Lacrimispora indolis DSM 755: one gene and its partner. The protein of the gene in region 1 binds, or shares a complex with, the protein of each later gene. Links are inferred from orthologs where the notes say so. Each region holds a gene or a part of one and is shown in the gene's direction. Other genes may lie near its edges.

What was found.
Region 2: the proteins of tig (region 1) and rpsG are in contact, whole or in part, in a crystal structure (PDB 3GTY), measured with the Thermotoga maritima proteins. The link is inferred for Lacrimispora indolis DSM 755 from one-to-one orthologs. Residues at the interface, in WP_004081061.1 of Thermotoga maritima: Glu122, Val124, Val129, Leu130, Tyr133, Glu188, Gly259, Ile262, Tyr263, Glu266, Ser270, Glu273, Gln274, Glu277, Arg308, Gln311, Ile312, Ser315, Tyr316, Glu325, Arg329, Arg336, Leu363, Phe366, Trp367, Arg373, Leu377, Arg381, Leu384, Glu387; in WP_004081843.1 of Thermotoga maritima: Lys34, Lys52, Lys55, Glu59, Arg62, Gln63, Glu66, Asn67, Lys69, Val71, Arg95, Ala109, Lys110, Lys111, Gly112, Arg113, Pro114, Glu117, Glu121, Ile124, Ala125, Tyr127, Asn128, Asn129, Thr130, Gly131, Lys135, Asp139, Arg142, Met143.

Annotation. Positions count from the first base shown.
Region 1 is NZ_AZUI01000001.1:4,456,866-4,466,357, forward strand. The notes cover bases 3,588-6,494. They hold tig (trigger factor), read left to right. Parts: upstream 3,588-4,351; coding sequence 4,352-5,638; downstream 5,639-6,494. Other genes in these bases: K401_RS0121430 (bifunctional diguanylate cyclase/phosphodiesterase), read left to right, coding at 3,588-4,238; clpP (ATP-dependent Clp endopeptidase proteolytic subunit ClpP), read left to right, coding at 5,806-6,393. Also shown: K401_RS0121425 (extracellular solute-binding protein), read left to right, coding at 1-1,226; more of K401_RS0121430, read left to right, coding at 1,263-3,587; ATP-dependent Clp protease ATP-binding subunit ClpX, read left to right, coding at 6,522-7,823; lon (endopeptidase La), read left to right, coding at 7,902-9,492. UniProt on the Bacillus subtilis protein: Involved in protein export. Acts as a chaperone by maintaining the newly synthesized protein in an open conformation. Functions as a peptidyl-prolyl cis-trans isomerase.
Region 2 is NZ_AZUI01000001.1:1,041,131-1,050,603, reverse strand. What follows is about bases 3,736-6,623. They hold rpsG (30S ribosomal protein S7), read left to right. Parts: upstream 3,736-4,888; coding sequence 4,889-5,359; downstream 5,360-6,623. Other genes in these bases: fusA (elongation factor G), read left to right, coding at 5,375-6,623; rpsL (30S ribosomal protein S12), read left to right, coding at 4,291-4,710; K401_RS0105085 (ABC transporter substrate-binding protein), read left to right, coding at 3,736-4,084. Also shown: K401_RS0105100 (hypothetical protein), read left to right, coding at 1-700; K401_RS0105095 (glycoside hydrolase family 88/105 protein), read left to right, coding at 693-1,772; K401_RS0105090 (AraC family transcriptional regulator), read left to right, coding at 1,809-2,717; more of K401_RS0105085, read left to right, coding at 2,822-3,735; more of fusA, read left to right, coding at 6,624-7,495; tuf (elongation factor Tu), read left to right, coding at 7,650-8,843; K401_RS0105055 (HIT domain-containing protein), read left to right, coding at 9,144-9,473.

The DNA of each region.
Region 1 (9,492 bases):
ACAAGGGAAGTATTGACGAGTTAAGCGCTCTGGTCAATGACAGCATTGAAAAGAAGATCGGATCAGAGCCTCTGCCTGACGTATTTTCCGCCTACGTGGATAAAGTGTACGAAGTGGATCAGATGGGTTTGGCGGCGGATTTAAGCAACTATCTGACTTCTGAGGAATTATCGGAATATGTGGATGCTTACATAGAAGAAGGCAGGTTTGACAGCACAGGGGCCATCAAGGTGTTTCCTATAGCAAAATCCACCGAGATCCTCACTGTGAACAAGACGGACTGGGATAAGTTTGCAGAGGCAACGGGCGTGACGGAGGAAGCACTTTCCACCTGGGAAGGGATCACCCGGGTGGCGGAGATCTATTATAAATGGACGGACAGCCTAACAGAGACGCCGGATGACGGAAAAGCCTTTTTTGGAAGGGATGCCTTTGCCAATTATATGATCATCGGCAGCTTTCAGCTTGGCCATGAGATTTTTAAGGTAAAGGATGGAAAAACCATTCTGGATTTTGACAGGCAGACTATGCGGAAGCTGTGGGATAACTATTATGTTCCCTATGTGAACGGATACTTTGGGTCCTATGGAAAATTCCGGAGTGATGATGTGAAGACAGGCCAGCTGGCGGCATTTGTCGGGGCCACCAGCGGAATTGCTTATTTTCCTACCTCAGTGACACTTGAAGATGGGACCAACTACGCCATAGAAAGCAAGCTCTACCCTTTGCCCAATTTTGAGGGAGCCGTGTCCTGTGCCGTTCAGCAGGGGGCCGGTATGATGGTGTTTAAATCTGAGGAAAAGCGGGAGTATGCGGCAACCCTTTTCTTAAAATGGTTTACCAGTGTGGAACATAACATGGAATTTGCCGTTGGCTCCGGTTATCTTCCGGTTAAGAAAGCGGCCGGGAACCAGGAACTGCTGAAGCCCTTCCTGGCGGAAGCCGGTGAAAACAGCACCGTATCACAGAATCTTTTGATCGGCCTTGATACGGCCAATCAGTACAGGCTTTACACCTCAAAACCTTTTAAAGGAGGCGACCGTGCCAGAGGCGTGCTGAATTCCACAATGGCTTTAAAGGCAAAGGAAGATTACAATGAGGTATGCACTCTCATGGGTCAGGGAGTTAAGAGAGAAAATGCAGTTGCAAATTTTTTGACAGAGGAGAATTTTGATAACTGGTACAGGGATACGATGGGGCAGTTGGAAGCGATTGTCGGAGAATAAGGTTGAAAGAAAAACGCATTCCTTAGGGTACAATTTATGAAAAATAAGAGAAGTGAATCCATTCGCACCCAGCTGCTGGGGCCATTGCTCATCCTTCTGGTCCTGCAGGCGGCGGTCATTGCGGGACTGGTGCTGTTTGGCGGAGTTTCTATTAAATTAAAAAATAATGAAATCCATATATTAAGTGAAAATACGGAAAACACAAAGCTGGGCCTGGAAAAGGAAACCTTTCACCATTGGGTCGTCATGTTTAATAATTCCGATTTCATTACTGCCGGTATCCAGCAGGTGCTGGATGAAGAGAAGCGCCGTTCCGGGGATATTTCTACGGATTATGTGCTGAACAGGAAAATCGTTGATAAGATCATGGAAAAGTCCATAGAAATGCTACATTTGAGCCACGCTACGGGGGTTTTTATGGTCTTAAACGGCCCGGCGGCCAAAAACAGTCCGGTTGAAATGAAAGCGGGCTTTTACGTGAGGAATTCCAACTCAGGAGGATACTTAAAAGATAATTCTTCTCTCCTGATGGAAAGAGGGCTGCCATCCATAGCAGAAAAGTATGATATTCCCTTGGATTCCTTTTGGGAGCTTGGTTTTCAGGAAAGCGAGGACAGCAAAGCCTCCACTTTTTATAAAAAGCCATATCTCATGGCAGTGCAGAATCAGGCGGCACCGGAGGATTTCATGAAATTCGCCTACTTAAGCCCTCCTTTCCGTTTAAGCCCCAGGGATATGCCGGTCATAACCTATTCCATTCCAATTATTCTTGAGGACGGCACCATTGCGGGAGTGTATGGGCTGGAAATGACGTTAAACCAGCTGGAACAGATCCTTGGAGATGACCAGACAAACGGCAGCTTTGAGGAGTGCTGGCTTTTGGGCATCAGGAACAAGGAGACAAGGACCATTGTGCCTGTAGCCTATTCCGGATACCTGTATAACCAGTATTTTAATGAAAGACCAAGGATCAATTATGAGGATAATGAGGAAGAGAACATCAGCCAGCTGAGGTCTTCGGAAGGGACCAGATGGTATGCCAGCATAAGAAGCCTTGATGTCTATGGAAATAACAGTCCCTTTGAAAAAGAAGAGTGGGTATTGGCAGGTATTGCACGCCAAAAGGATCTGCTTTCCTTTTATAATGCCATACGGCGCATGCTTTTGAGCTCCATGGTGGTGCCTCTTATATTCAGCCTGTTAGGAGCGTTTGTCATAGGGAAAATTATGACAGAACCCATCCGCAGACTGGTTGCGGAGTTAAGAGGCAAGTCGGGAAGCAGGGGGCTTTCACTTAAGAGAGTACATATCAGGGAAATCGATGAACTGACGGAAACCATTGAACAATTAAACCAGGATGTGGAGAGGGCATCGTCAAAGATTTCCAGCATTCTGGAGCATGCCAATATCCCCATCGGCGTATTTGAATACGAGGAGGAGGGGGAGCGTGTATTCTGCAGCCGGTCTTTGTTTGAGATGCTGGGCTGGGGTCATTTGGAGGAACCCTACTGTTATATAAAAACGGAAAAATTCAAAAAATACATGGAACGGACCTTTACCGGAATTAAAATAAAAGGGGACCGTATCTTTCAGTGCCTGGAAAGTCCGGAGGGGACCAGGTGGGTAGAATTTATTCTGGATGAATCCAAAAAAGGGACGATTTTAGGTGTGTGCTCGGATGTGACTGCGGACGTAGTAGAGAAGGAAAAACTGGAGAGGGAAAGAAATTATGACCTGCTGACAGATCTCTACAACCGGAGGGCATTCCGGGAGCAGGTGGAGGCTGCAATCAAGAAGCAGAAAAAGAAGTTCTCCGCACTTGTGATGTGGGATCTGGATAATTTAAAATATATTAACGATACGTACGGACACGACGAAGGCGACCGGTACATTGTCTTGTTTGCCGGCTGCTTAAAGATATTTTCAGAAAGAGGAGGAATTGTCGCCAGATATTCAGGAGATGAATTTGTCACCTTTCTGGAAGCGGATGAAAAGGATGAAATCAGGAAAAAAGTCCGGGAATTCATGAAACACATTCAAAAATTCAGCTTAAACACAGAAGAAGGATACCGGTTTCCCATCCGCGTATCAGGAGGGCTTTCCTGGTATCCGGATGATGCCGGGGACTTTGAAACGCTGTTTAATTATGCGGATTTTGCCATGTACATGGTAAAGCACAGCGTAAAGGGTATCGTAAAGGAGTTTGATCTTAAGGAGTATACCCATAATTCCTATATGCTTGCCGGCAGCGAGGAGCTTAACCGGATGCTGGATAAAAAAGAAGTTCGTTTTGCCTTTCAGCCAATTGCATCAAGGGATGGAGAGATATACGGATATGAGCTGCTGATGCGTCCGGATTTTGTAAATATGAAGGGGATCAGCGAGGTCTTAAATCTGGCAAGGGCCCAGGCAAAGCTTCCTCAGATGGAAACGCTCACCTGGTTTGCAGGCCTTAGAGCCGTTATGGCGGAGATAGAGGCCGGCCAGCTGGGACCTGATGAAAAGCTGTTTATAAATTCTATTGCCAGCGTCTGTTTGACGGAAGAAGAGCAGGCCGAGCTGGAAGAAAGCTATGGAGAGCTGCTTCACCGGATCGTCATTGAAATGACGGAAGGAGAACCGGCGAGCCATGATTTCATGGAGCGTAAGATCGATATGGCCAGACAGTGGAAGGGGCAGGTGGCTATTGATGATTTCGGCACAGGGTATAACAGCGAGACTATTCTCCTTCGCATGAGGCCGGACATCATTAAGGTGGATATCAATCTGGTAAAACGGATCCACGAAGATCCCAACCGCCAGATTATTTTAAGGAACCTTTTGGACTATGCAAAACAAAATGACACCAAGGTTCTGGCAGAGGGTGTGGAAACTCCGGAAGAGCTGGAATTTCTCATGGATTGCGGGGTTTCCCTGTTCCAGGGATACTATATTGCCAGGCCGCAAATGGAGATCAGACCTCTTGACCCCTACATTGTGAAACGAATGCAGGAGTTTTCAGGAAAAACCTGATTTAATCGTAAATAGTACTGGAATTTACGGGACGAGTATGTTATAATGCTAAATTGAAGTGTAACGCCCTGTTGATTTGGCGGTTCACATATATTTCAAGGAGGAACCCTTTAATGAGTTTACAAGTAGAAAAATTAGAAAAGAACATGGCAAAATTAACGGTAGAAGTGTCAGCGGAGGAGTTTGATAAGGCTCTTACCGCAGCTTACAATAAGAATAAGGGCAGATTCAACATCCCTGGTTTCAGGAAAGGGAAAGCTCCTCAGGCCATGATTGAGAAGATGTACGGAGCAGGCGTTTTATATGAGGACGCAGTAAATGAGGCTCTTGATGCAACATATGGCGGCGCAGCGGAAGAAAGCGGACTGGATATCGTTTCCAGACCTGAAATTGATATCGTACAGGTAGAGAAGGGGAAGACCCTGATCTATACAGCGACTGTTGCTGTTAAGCCGGAAGTAACCCTGGGCGAGTATAAGGGAATTGAAGTGACTAAGGCATCTGCCGAAGTGACTGAGGAAGATATTGATGCTGAATTAAAGAAAGTTCAGGAGCAGAATTCCAGACTGATCACCGTTGAGGACAGAGCTGTTGAAGATGGCGATCAGACGGTTATCGATTTTGAAGGCTTTGTAGACGGAAAGGCATTTGAAGGCGGTAAGGGTGAGGACTATCCTCTTACCATTGGTTCCCACTCCTTTATCGATACCTTTGAAGAACAGCTGATCGGCAAGAGCATCGGCGAAGAGTGCGAAATCAACGTAACCTTCCCGAATGAATATCATGCAACAGATCTGGCAGGAAAGCCGGCTTTATTTAAGGTGACGGTAAAGGAAATCAAGAGGAAAGAACTTCCTGAGTTAAACGATGAGTTTGCAAGTGAAGTTTCCGAATTTGAGACATTAGAAGAGTACAAGAAAGACATCAGCGAAAAGGTTTCTTTAAACAAAGAGAAAGCAGCGGCAACAGAGAACGAAGACCGTGTGGTAGAAAAGGTCGTTGAAAATTCTGTCATGGACATTCCTGAGCCGATGATCGACAGCCAGGTTAACAACATGGTCAATGATTATGCAAGAAGAATGCAGAGCCAGGGCCTGTCTCTTGACCAGTATATGAAATTTACAGGTATGACACTCCAGTCCTTAAAAGAGCAGATGAAGCCTCAGGCTATTAAGAGAATCCAGACAAGACTGGTACTGGAAGCTGTTGTAAAGGCGGAGAACATCACTGCTTCTGACGAAGCGGTTGAGAAAGAGATCGCCAGCATGGCAGAAGCTTACAAGATGGAGGCCTCTCTGGTAAAAGAATCTCTTGGCGAGAGCGGTATCCAGCAGATGAAGGAAGATCTGGCAGTTCAGGAAGCGGTAGATTTTCTGGTTGCTGAAGCAAAATTAGTTTAAGAAGTTTGACCTGAATAGATTCCTGGCATTTTTGTCCGGAGTCTATTCGGCTTTGATAAGAGATACTTACCGGTATCCCTTTCCGCCCGGCAAAACGGAGCGGATCAAGCCCGGATGACACGGGCGGTTTTAGGAAAGTCAGGAAAGAACAGACAGGAGGAAGACAGATGAGTTTAGTACCTTATGTCATTGAATCAACCAGTAAGGGCGAACGTTCTTACGATATTTATTCCAGACTTCTCAAGGAGAGGATCATTTTCCTTGGGGAAGAGGTGTCTGATGTATCAGCAAGCCTTGTTGTGGCCCAGCTGTTATTTTTAGAGGCAGAAGATCCTAACAAGGATATTAACCTTTATATAAACAGTCCAGGCGGTTCTGTTACAGCAGGCATGGCAATTTATGATACCATGAATTACATTAAATGCGATGTATCCACTGTTTGTATGGGTATGGCAGCCAGCATGGGAGCATTTTTACTGGCAGGCGGAGCAAAGGGAAAACGGTTTGCCCTTCCTAATGCGGAAGTCATGATTCATCAGCCTTCCGGCGGAGCAAAGGGCCAGGCTACCGAAATCCGGATCGTAGCTGAGAATATACTGAAGATAAAGAAACGGTTAAATGAAATCCTTTCCGCAAACACGGGTCAGCCCTATGAGGTAATCGAAAGGGATACTGAGCGTGATAATTATATGAATGCGGAAGAGGCAAAAGCATATGGCTTGATTGATGATATCATCTACAGCCATGACCGATAAGTCTTTGTACCTGGAAAAGCAGGGCGGCTGACGGGAAACATCCTGCGGTAGCCCTTTACGCCCGATGGAGCGGGGTGGGACCTGCCCAGAGGGCGCGGGCAAGAATTAGGAAAGAATGAGGTGTGTATATGCCGGTTAGAACAGACGACAAGATCCGATGCTCTTTTTGCGGAAAGACCCAGGATCAGGTGAAGAAACTCATTGCCGGTTCCAATAATGTCTATATCTGTGACGAATGTATAGATTTGTGTGCAGAGATATTGGAGGAAGAATTCGACAGCCATGAGGAAGAAGGACCTGATTTTGGCGATATTAACCTGATGAAGCCAAAGGAAATCAAGACATTTTTAGATGATTATGTCATTGGTCAGGATAACGCAAAAAAGGTATTGTCTGTAGCAGTCTATAACCACTATAAGAGAATCACTTCCAGAAAAAAGATGGATGTGGATGTGCAAAAGAGCAATATTCTGATGTTGGGTCCTACCGGATCCGGTAAAACCTACCTTGCGCAGACGCTGGCAAAGGTCTTAAATGTACCGTTTGCCATTGCAGATGCCACAGCCCTTACAGAAGCCGGGTACGTGGGCGAGGATGTGGAGAACATCCTTTTAAAGCTCATCCAGGCGGCTGATTACGATATCAGCAGGGCAGAATATGGAATTATCTACATCGATGAAATTGATAAAATAACAAAGAAGTCTGAGAATGTATCCATTACCAGGGATGTTTCCGGTGAAGGTGTACAGCAGGCTCTGTTAAAGATCCTGGAAGGCACGGTTGCCAGCGTTCCGCCTCAGGGAGGAAGAAAGCATCCCCACCAGGAGCTTCTGCAGATCAATACCACCAATATTCTCTTTATCTGCGGCGGTGCCTTTGACGGGTTGGAAAAGATCATTGAACGCCGTTTAAGCGCCGGTTCCATCGGCTTTAATGCAGAAATCGTGGATAAGAACAAGACGGATATTGACGATCTTTTGAAAAAGACCCTTCCTCAGGATCTGGTGAAGTTCGGATTGATCCCGGAGTTTATCGGCCGTGTGCCGATCACCGTGTCCCTGGAACTTCTGGACAGGGAAGCGCTTGTGAAGATTTTAACAGAACCAAAGAATGCCCTGGTTAAACAGTATCAAAAGCTGTTTGAACTGGATGACGTAAAGCTTGAGCTGACCAGAGACGCGGTAGAGCGGATTGCAGAGCTGGCAGTGGAGAGAAAGACCGGTGCCAGAGGCTTGCGTTCCATTATGGAAAGCGTAATGATGGAACTGATGTATGAGATTCCATCTGACAGCAGCATTGGAATCTGTACGATTACCAAGGATGTTGTAGATAAAAAGGGTGAGCCGGAGCTGATCTATCGGGACACGGCAGTCCCCAGAAAATCACTGGCTCAGAAGTTAAGAAAAGATAAGACAGGCGAGATCGCATAGGTCCCTGCATGAGTCGGGAAGGTGTTACAGCGAGAGAATCTGCTGGAACACCTTTTTGAATGCAAAGGAGAGAACACAATGGTGGATAAGATAATCACAATGCCAGTTATCGCCCTGCGTGGCATGACTGTTCTTCCCAAAATGATGCTGCATTTTGACATCAGCCGGACAAAGTCCATTGCGGCTGTGGAGAAGGCAATGGTGGGAGACCAGAAGGTATGTCTGGTTACCCAGAGAAATTCTGAGGAAGCTGATCCTGGAATCGAAGATTTATATCAGGTGGGTACAGTGGCTCTTGTCAAGCAGCTGGTAAAGCTGCCCAATAATGTGATCCGTGTTATGGTGGAAGGCGTAGAGCGGGTGGAACTTCTGGCTCTTGACAACGAGGAACCCATGCTCATAGGAGAAGTGGAAAGAACCCTGGAATCAGATGATTCCCTTGATTACATTGCCATACAGGCCATGATACAGATCATTCAGGAAAAGCTGGAGGAATACGGCAAGGAGAATCCCCGGATTGCAAAGGAGGTACTTCCCAATCTTCTGGTGCTTTCTGACCTTGGCGAGCTTTTAGACCAGATCGCCGTACAGCTTTCCTGGGATTACCGGGTACGCCAGCAGGTGCTTGAAAGCGCTCTTTTAGAGGACCGGTATGCGCTGGTCATGAAGCAGCTCATAACGGAGATCGAAGTAACAAAGGTAAAACGGGAATTACAGTCCCATGTGAAGGAACGAATCGACAAGAACCAGAAGGATTATATCTTAAGAGAGCAGTTAAAGGTGATCCGGGAAGAACTGGGAGAGGACAACCCTCTGTCCGATGCGGATGAATACGTAAAAAGGCTGAAGGTTTTAAAAGCGGATAAAGAGACAAAAGATAAGATCCAGAAGGAAATTGACCGCTTTAAGGCCATGCCTGGAGGAAGCCAGGAGGCAAATGTGGTCCGCATGTATCTTGAAACAGCTCTGGAGCTTCCATGGAAAAAGCTGTCCAAGGATAATAACAGCATTGTCCATGCGGAGGAAATTTTAAATGAGGATCATTATGGTCTTGAAAAGGTAAAGGAACGGATTTTGGAATATCTGGCAGTCCGTGTGCTCACGAAAAAAGGGTCCAGTCCCATAATCTGTCTGGTAGGACCGCCCGGAACAGGAAAGACTTCCATTGCCAGGTCCGTGGCAAAGGCTCTAAACAAGGAGTATGTAAGGATCAGCCTGGGCGGAATCCGGGATGAAGCGGAAATCCGCGGACACAGGAAAACCTATGTGGGAGCCATGCCCGGCAGGATCGTGGAGGCCTTAAGACAGGCCGGAGTCAGCAATCCCCTGATGCTTCTTGATGAGATCGACAAAGTGAGCAGGGATTATAAAGGAGATACCTCTTCAGCTCTTTTAGAGGTGCTGGACAGTGAGCAGAATGTAAAATTCCGGGACCACTATGTAGAGATTCCCATTGATTTATCCAATGTGCTGTTTCTTGCAACAGCCAACACCACGACTACCATACCGGGGCCTCTTTTAGACCGAATGGAAGTAATTGAAGTTAACAGCTATACGGAGAATGAAAAATTTCATATTGCAAAGAATTACTTAGTAAGAAAGCAGCGGGATAAGAATGGGCTTACAGAGAAGCAAGTGTCCATATCCGATGAAGCTCTTGAAAAGATCA
Region 2 (9,473 bases), 3.4 Mb from region 1 along the record:
CCAGGGATTTGAAGGCCATGTAAATCTTTATCTGTATAAGGACAGCTGCGGGCTTTTGTCCACGGCTGTGGGGTTTAAGCCTTTCAAAAAGGGGTATCAGGAACATATCATGCAGGCAACGATCGACGGGGTAGCCCAGGCTTTCATCAATCATCCGGGAGAATCCTTTTCTTACGGAAGCGGAAGGCCTAATTTCTGGGCAGGCAACGGGGTGCTTCCTTTAGGAGTCCAGTATGGGGACACGGGAATATTAAGATACCATATTGGGGAGGAGGAAAGAATTGATTACACCCATGCTTATATCCCCATCAGTGCATTTTCCCGCTATAAGGGAGAAGGAGGCGTGCTTGTGCTGGAAAAGGACGGGGCTTATCTGGCGGTGAAAGCTCTGGGGGGACTGATCATGCAGGAAGAAGGCCCCAACCGGTTCCGCGAGTTCATCAGCATGGGCAGGGATAATGTATGGGTAGTGAGAGTTGGCAGCCTGGAGGAATACGGAAACCTGGATAACGTCTTTCACGCCTTCCAGAAGATTGAGATCACTTTGGAAGACGAGAAGACCACGGTATCCGATGACAGAGGAGATATCTATCTGGTTGATGAAGAATTCCTCTTAAGGGTAAATGGAAAAACGGTATATGACTATCCCCTGGCAGTGGAAGGAAAAATAACATTAAGGGAGAAAATAAGACGTGGTTGACAAAAGGGTGATTGATGAAAAGTTAAATCTTGTATCCCAAAAGATGATGGTACTTAAGAATAATGGGATGAAGGAGAAATATCCCATCAGCCTCATTGATATCAATTGCTGGGAGTGGCCTCAGGGAGTGGGACTTTTTGGGCTTTATAAATATTATGAAGTCACCGGAAAGGAGGAGATACTGGATTTTCTGGTCAAATGGTATGACAAGAGGCTGGAAGAGGGGATTCTGGAACGGAATGTGAATACCACCTCCCCCATGGTGACCCTTACTTATCTTTATGAGAGAACGGGGAAAGACAAGTACCTGGCTTTCATTCAGGACTGGGCGGACTGGATCATGAAGGATAAAAAGCTGATCCGGACAGGTGACGGCTGCTTTCAGCACATGATCACAGGTGATCCCAATGATGATGAGATACTCATTGATACCCTGTTTATGGCGGTACTGTTTTTAGCCCGGGCCGGTAAGCTTTTAAACCGCCGGGACTATATGGAAGAGGCCGGTTATCAGATCTTAAACCACATAAAATATCTTCTCAATAAGAAAGAAGGACTTTTTTACCATGGCTTTAATTTTAAGAGAAGAGATAATTACGGAGGCATTTTATGGGGAAGAGGAAACTGCTGGTATACCATTGTTATCATGGAGCTTATGGATGAGATGGAGCTTGACGGAGGGCTGAAGCGTTATTTCCTCAATGTCTATGAAAACCAGGTCATGGCGCTGAAGCAGTACGCGGATCCGGATAAGGGGCTGTGGCATACTGTCATTAACAGTCCGTCCTCTTACATTGAATTATCTGCAAGCGCTGCCTTTCTTTATGGCATCATGAAGGGTGTCCGGCTGGGGATTTTAAACGGGGAGGAGTTTGGAGCACTGATTGAGAAAGCAATGGAAAGCCTTATGGATTATATAGAAGCGGATGGGACCGTATCAAATGTATCCTATGGCACTCCCATTGGAATGGATGAAGATTTTTATAAAACGATTCCATGCTGCCCCATGACCTATGGGCAGGCTCTAATGATACTGGCACTTCAGGAGGCGCTTCAGCCGTATTGGAAATAGAAGCTTCATATGCCTTAGAAAGGATTGGTTGCGGAAATGAAAGAACGGGTATTCTTTGAAGAATTTGAATCATTGTACTATTTTCATGGAAGTTCCGAAAACTGGGCCATGCAGGGCTTCCATTTTCACAACCAGTATGAAATCATCCTCTTCCTTACGGACGGGGCATTGATGGAAATCGGAAACCGTACTTATCACGTAAATGCAGGGGACTTGTTTTTTATTAACAACAAGGAGTATCACAGGACCAGCGGTGCGGAAGGAAAGGCCCACAACCGCTATGTCCTCATGTTTGAGCCTGAGCTTCTTGTGAACATGGCAGCGGCTTTTCACTACGATTTCTCCGTGTTTTTTGAAAACCGGCCGGAGCAGTTTATTCACAGACTGCACCTTTCAGGGGAAAAGCTTGAAAAGGTGGAAAAGCTGTTTGGAAAGATAGAAGGGAATATTAATTCCGACCATAAAAACAGCGCAGAATCCTCGGTTAAGCTTAAGCTCTCTATTCTGGAAGCAATCACTGCCATTAATGAAATGTACCGGTTTTTTATAGAAGAGGAGAAGAACAATAAGGGCCTGGATGAAAAGAGGAAGCAGGAATTTCAGGATCCCATTTTATACAGGGAAAGGATCGAGCAGCTGAAAAAGTATATAGCGGCCCATGTGGAGGAGAGGCTGGATCTGGATGAAATTTCCCGGAAGTTTTATATGAACCGCTATTATCTGAGTCATTATTTTAAAAAGGAAACAGGCTTTACTCTCATGCAGTATGTGGCAAATCAGAAAATTATAGCGGCAAAAGCCCTGTTAAAGGAAGGAAACTCGGTGACGGATGTGGCCTTAAAGCTTTCCTATAACAGTGACAGCCATTTTATTGCAGTTTTTAAAAAGCTGACCGGAATTACGCCGAAAAAATACGCGCAGTCCGGTAAGAGAAACCATGCATGATTTCCTGTACCGGATATACGGCCTTTTATACAGGCAGGCTGATGGAATGGGAATGTTAAATATGCCCGTAAGGCGGGCGAAAAATGAAAAAGGAGAGGTTATTTATGAAAAAAGCGGTATCATTGGTGTTGGCAGGGGCACTGGCACTGGGGGCGCTGACAGGCTGCTCTGCAGGGGGGAAAAAGGCGGACAATGAAGTGAAAACACTGGATGTGGTATGGTTCAGCGACGGAAAGGAGGGAGAATCCTTCCTGGGGCTGGCAGATCAGTACATGTCAGAGCATCCCAACATTAAAATTGAACTGATTGAGGTTCCCTATGCTGATCTGGAGAGCAAAATAAAAAATATGCTAAATGGCAAAGAAGCTCCTGCACTGGCCAGGCTTACCAATTTAGGACCGTTCCAGAACCAGCTGGTGGACTTAGGACAGTATGTGTCCGATAAGAACACATTTGTAAACAGCTTTGGCGAAGGACTGAAATTTGTTTTTGATGATAAGGTTCTGGCAGCTCCCATGGATGTGACGGCCAATGGACTGATTTATAACAAGACGGCTTTTGAGAAGGCCGGCGTAAAGGTTCCTCAGTCAGAGGATGAGATCTGGACATGGGATGAATGGAAGACTGCCATGAAAACAGTTATGGAAAAAAGTGACTGCAAATACGGTCTTGTATATGACAAGTCGCCTCAGCGTTTTACCACACTGCTTTACGAGGCAGGGGGAAGCCTGTTAAATACGGACTTAAATGCCTCCAATTTTAATACGCCGGAGACCAGAAGGGCTGTAAGCTTTTTTAAAGAACTTCACGACGAAGAGATCATTCCGTCATCAGTGTGGCTTGGTTCTGAGAATCCCAACAATTTATTCCGGACCGGTCAGGTTGCCATGCATTTTTGCGGAAGCTGGATGATTTCAAATTACAAAGACCAGATCACTGATTTTGAATGGGGGGTGACTTATCTTCCAAAGGAAGTGAGACGTTCCTCTGTGCCGGGAGGAAAATATCTGGCAGCATTCCAGAATACTGGAGTGGAAAAAGAGGCTGCCCAATTCATTGAGTGGATTTCAAAAGCAGAAAATAACGCTAAATATTGTAAGGAAAACAGCTACTTATCCCAGGTAAAGGGAAATGAAAGCCTGGATTATGAATACGGAAAAGAATTTTTTGATATTTTTTCAAAAGAACTGGCTGCTACGGATTCCCAGCCTGGAGCAGAATGGGGGTATCAGGCATTTACCGGAGCTGTCCAAAATGATTTAAGAGATAAGCTGATTGAGGTGCTGGCAGGAAAACTGACTGCTGACCAGTATGCAGAGGATATGGATGGACTGATCACCGAAACGCTGAAGGAACTGAATGATTAAATCATTTAATAGACCCGGAACAGGAATGTCCTTAAGAATTCCTGTTCCGGGTTTTAGCAGTGAAATGATCTTATTTAAAAAAATCCTTGACAGAAAAATACAATATGTATATAATAATTAGGCGTGCATTAACGCGTCATGTTTTTGTGCGTAAATTAAGCTGAAGATAACAGCAACCACAGACAATATCACAGGAGGTGAATGGAATGCCAACATTTAACCAGTTAGTAAGAAAGGGTAGACAGACAAGCGCAAAGAAATCCACAGCACCGGCTCTGCAGAAGGGTTACAACTCTTTACAGAAGAAGGCGACTGATATTTCTGCTCCACAGAAAAGAGGCGTTTGTACCGCAGTTAAGACTGCTACACCTAAAAAGCCTAACTCGGCTCTTAGAAAGATCGCCAGAGTACGTCTTTCTAACGGTATCGAAGTAACAAGTTACATCCCAGGAGAAGGTCATAACCTTCAGGAGCATAGCGTTGTTTTAATCCGCGGCGGAAGAGTAAAAGACTTGCCAGGTACCAGATATCATATCGTAAGAGGTACACTGGATACCGCAGGCGTAGCCAACAGAAGACAGGCTCGTTCCAAGTATGGTGCAAAGAGACCGAAAGAGAAAAAATAATTAGAACCACACATTTGAATTTCTAGTGCCGGACTTTAGATATTGAACCTGTAGGTTGCAGGGTTATATAGATAGAAACCGAGCGCGAACGCAACTTGAATGTTTGTGAGTACCTAGGATCTAATGAATAGCCGGTTAGTCTGTAAAGGCTGACGGCCATATTAAGGAGGGAAGTAACGTGCCACGTAAAGGACATACTCAAAAAAGAGACGTATTAGTGGATCCGCTTTACAATAACAAGGTTGTTACAAAGCTGATCAACAATATCATGTATGATGGTAAAAAGGGTGTTGCTCAGAAGATCGTATACGGCGCATTTACCCGTGTAGAAGAAAAGACCGGTAAACCAGCCGTTGAAGTATTCGAAGAGGCGATGAACAACATCATGCCTGTACTTGAAGTAAAGGCAAAACGTATCGGCGGAGCTACCTATCAGGTGCCGATCGAAGTAAGACCGGAGAGAAGACAGACATTAGCCTTAAGATGGATTACTCTGTTCTCTCGTAAGAGAGGCGAAAAGACTCAGGAAGAAAGACTTGCTAATGAGATCATGGATGCTGCCAATAACACTGGTGCTGCTGTAAAGAAGAAAGAAGATATGCACAAGATGGCTGAGGCAAACAAGGCATTCTCTCATTACAGATTCTAATAGGAGGAAAAAGCTTTGGCTGGAAGAGAATATCCATTGGAAAGAACCAGAAATATTGGTATTATGGCCCACATCGATGCAGGTAAAACTACATTGACCGAGCGTATCCTCTATTATACTGGTGTAAACTACAAAATCGGTGATACTCATGAAGGTACTGCCACCATGGACTGGATGGCGCAGGAACAGGAAAGAGGTATCACAATTACTTCAGCTGCCACAACCTGCCACTGGACCATGCATGAAAACAACAAAGTGAAGCCAGGCGCTCCGGAGCATCGTATCAACATCATTGATACTCCAGGACACGTTGACTTTACCGTGGAGGTTGAGCGTTCCTTACGTGTACTGGATGGCGCCGTAGGCGTATTCTGTGCAAAGGGCGGTGTTGAACCACAGTCCGAGAACGTATGGCGTCAGGCTGACACTTACAACGTACCCCGTATGGCATTCATCAACAAGATGGATATCATGGGTGCAAATTTCTATGGCGCTGTTGAGCAGATTAAAACCCGTCTGGGCAAGAATGCAATCTGCATTCAGCTTCCCATCGGTGCAGAGGATGAGTTCAAGGGACTCATTGATCTGTTTGAAATGAAGGCTTATATCTACAACGACGATAAAGGCGATGATGTTACCATCACAGAAGATCTTGGAGACATGAAAGATGACGCCGAGATTTATCGTGCAGAACTGGTAGAGAAAATCAGCGAATTAGATGATGAATTAATGATGAAGTTCCTGGAAGGGGAAGAACCTTCTGTGGAAGAATTAAAGATAGCATTAAGAACAGCAACCTGCGAATGCAAGGCCATTCCTGTATGCTGCGGAAGCGCATACAGAAACAAGGGCGTACAGAAGCTCCTGGATGCGATTCTTGAATACATGCCGGCTCCTACTGACATTCCTTCTATCAAGGGTGTTGATATGGAAGGCAATGAGATCGAAAGGCATTCTTCTGATGAAGAGCCGTTCGCAGCTCTGGCATTTAAGATCATGACAGACCCATTCGTTGGAAAACTGGCATTCTTCCGCGTGTACTCCGGTGTCATGAATTCCGGTTCTTACGTGCTGAATGCAACCAAAGGCAAAAAAGAGCGTGTTGGCCGTATCCTTCAGATGCATGCCAATAAGAGATCTGAGCTGGATAAGGTATATTCCGGTGATATTGCTGCAGCCGTTGGTTTTAAAATAACAACAACAGGTGATACAATTTGTGACGAGCAGCACCCGGTAATTCTGGAATCCATGGAATTCCCGGAGCCGGTTATCGATATCGCTATCGAGCCAAAGACCAAAGCTGGTCAGGGCAAGATGGGCGAGGCTTTAGCAAAGCTTGCAGAAGAAGATCCTACCTTCCGTGCAAAGACCAACCAGGAGACTGGACAGGTTATCATTTCCGGTATGGGAGAGCTTCATTTGGAGATCATTGTAGACCGTCTGCTTCGTGAGTTCAACGTAGAAGCTAACGTTGGTGCTCCTCAGGTTGCTTACAAAGAAACCTTTACAAAAACCGTTGAGGTTGACAGCAAGTATGCGAAGCAGTCCGGCGGACGTGGTCAGTACGGACACTGTAAGGTTCGCTTTGAGCCGATGGATGCCAATGGCGAAGAGCTGTTTAAGTTTGAGTCCGCTGTTGTCGGCGGTGCTATTCCTAAGGAATACATTCCGGCAGTCGGAGAAGGTATTGAAGAAGCTACCAAGTCCGGTATCCTGGGCGGTTTCCCGGTAGTAGGTGTAAAGGCTACCGTATACGATGGTTCCTACCATGAAGTCGATTCCAGTGAGATGGCTTTCCACATTGCAGGTTCCATGGCGTTTAAGGATGCCATGAACAAGGGTGGTTCCATTCTCCTTGAGCCGATCATGAAGGTAGAAGTAACCATGCCGGAAGATTATATGGGCGACGTAATTGGTGATATCAATTCCCGCCGTGGCCGTATTGAAGGCATGGATGATATCGGCGGAGGCAAGATGGTCAAAGCTTTCGTACCGCTTTCAGAGATGTTCGGTTATTCTACAGATTTACGTTCCAGAACACAGGGACGCGGTAACTACTCCATGTTCTTTGAAAAATACGAGCAGGTACCAAAGAATGTACAGGAAAAAGTTCTTGCAGATAAAAAGAGCAAATAATTCCTAACAGGTTCCACTGGGTTTCAGGCGGCCACGACTGCCTGGAATCCATCAAATAGGCTTGAAAATAGTGCACAAATAGCATATAATAAAAAACAGCCTAACATAAAAATTAAAGCTCAAAAAGAGCATAAATTAAGGAGGACGTTATAAAATGGCTAAAGCTAAGTTTGAAAGAAACAAAACCCATTGTAACATCGGTACCATCGGTCACGTTGACCACGGCAAAACTACTTTAACAGCTGCTATCACAAAGACTCTTCATGAAAGATTAGGTACTGGACAGGCAGTAGCTTTCGAGAATATCGATAAGGCTCCGGAAGAGAGAGAGCGTGGTATCACCATTTCCACTTCCCACGTTGAGTATGAGACAGAGAAGAGACACTATGCACACGTTGATTGCCCAGGACATGCTGACTACGTTAAGAACATGATCACTGGTGCTGCACAGATGGACGGCGCTATCTTAGTTGTAGCTGCTACCGATGGTGTTATGGCTCAGACAAGAGAGCACATCCTGCTTTCCCGTCAGGTAGGCGTTCCTTACATCGTTGTATTCATGAACAAGTGCGATATGGTTGACGATGCAGAATTACTTGAATTAGTAGACATGGAAATCCGTGAGCTGTTAAACGAGTATGAATTCCCAGGCGATGATACACCAATCATCCAGGGTTCTGCTTTAAAGGCTCTTGAAGATCCTTCCAGCTCTTGGGGAGACAAGGTTCTTGAGTTAATGAATGCAGTAGATGAGTGGATTCCTGATCCTGTACGTGAAACAGATAAGCCATTCTTAATGCCAATCGAGGACGTTTTCTCTATCACAGGCCGTGGTACTGTTGCTACCGGTAGAGTAGAGCGTGGTACTTTACACGTATCTGATGAAGTTGAAATCGTTGGTATTCATGAAGAAACACGTAAGGTTGTTGTAACCGGTATCGAAATGTTCCGTAAGCTGCTTGACGAAGCTCAGGCTGGTGATAACATCGGTGCATTACTTCGTGGCGTTCAGAGAACTGAAATCGAAAGAGGACAGTGTCTGGTTAAGCCAGGTTCTGTAAAGTGCCACAAGAAGTTTACCGCTCAGGTTTACGTTTTAACAAAAGATGAAGGTGGACGTCATACTCCTTTCTTCAACAACTACAGACCTCAGTTCTATTTCAGAACAACTGACGTTACCGGCGTTTGCGATTTACCAGCCGGCACAGAAATGTGTATGCCTGGCGATAACGTAGAAATGTCTGTAGAGCTGATTCATCCGGTAGCTATGGAGCAGGGTCTTCGTTTCGCTATCCGTGAGGGCGGCCGTACAGTAGGTTCAGGTAGAGTTGTTACTATCGTTGAATAATTAAATATGAAAGCCGAATCCTTTGTTTGCAAAGGGTTCGGCTTTTTAAATTTATAATGATTATAAAACCAGTGCAGAATTTATTCTAATGAATTGCAGATCGGAAATGAATGTGCTATTATTGTGGCATAAAACAAACGTATAAAAGGATGGATTTTCTGTTCCGATTCAGGCTGATCCTTTGTGGGCGGCTCTTCTCTTTGTGATTCTGATATAGCTTATGTGCCAGAAGAAATCCAGCTTAATTCTCAGCAGCTTTTACAGCAGAATAAAATAATAAAAGTGATCAGGGGAAATATCATGAAGGAATGCGTTTTTTGTAAAATTATTAACGGCGATTTGCCAGGCTATAAAATATATGAAGACGAGCACACATTGGCGTTTCTGGATATAGGAAATGATGTGGATGGCCATACGATCGTTATTCCTAAAAAGCATGTTACTAATATTCTTGACTGTGACGATGAGACTCTTGGGTATGTTATGAATGCAATAAAATTTATCTCAAATCATTATACTGTCCATTGCGGATATTCAGGAGTAAACCTGTTAAATGCCAGCGGAACAAGTGCACAGCAGTCTGTATCCCACTTTCATTTTCACATCATTCCAAGAAAAAAAGATGACGGT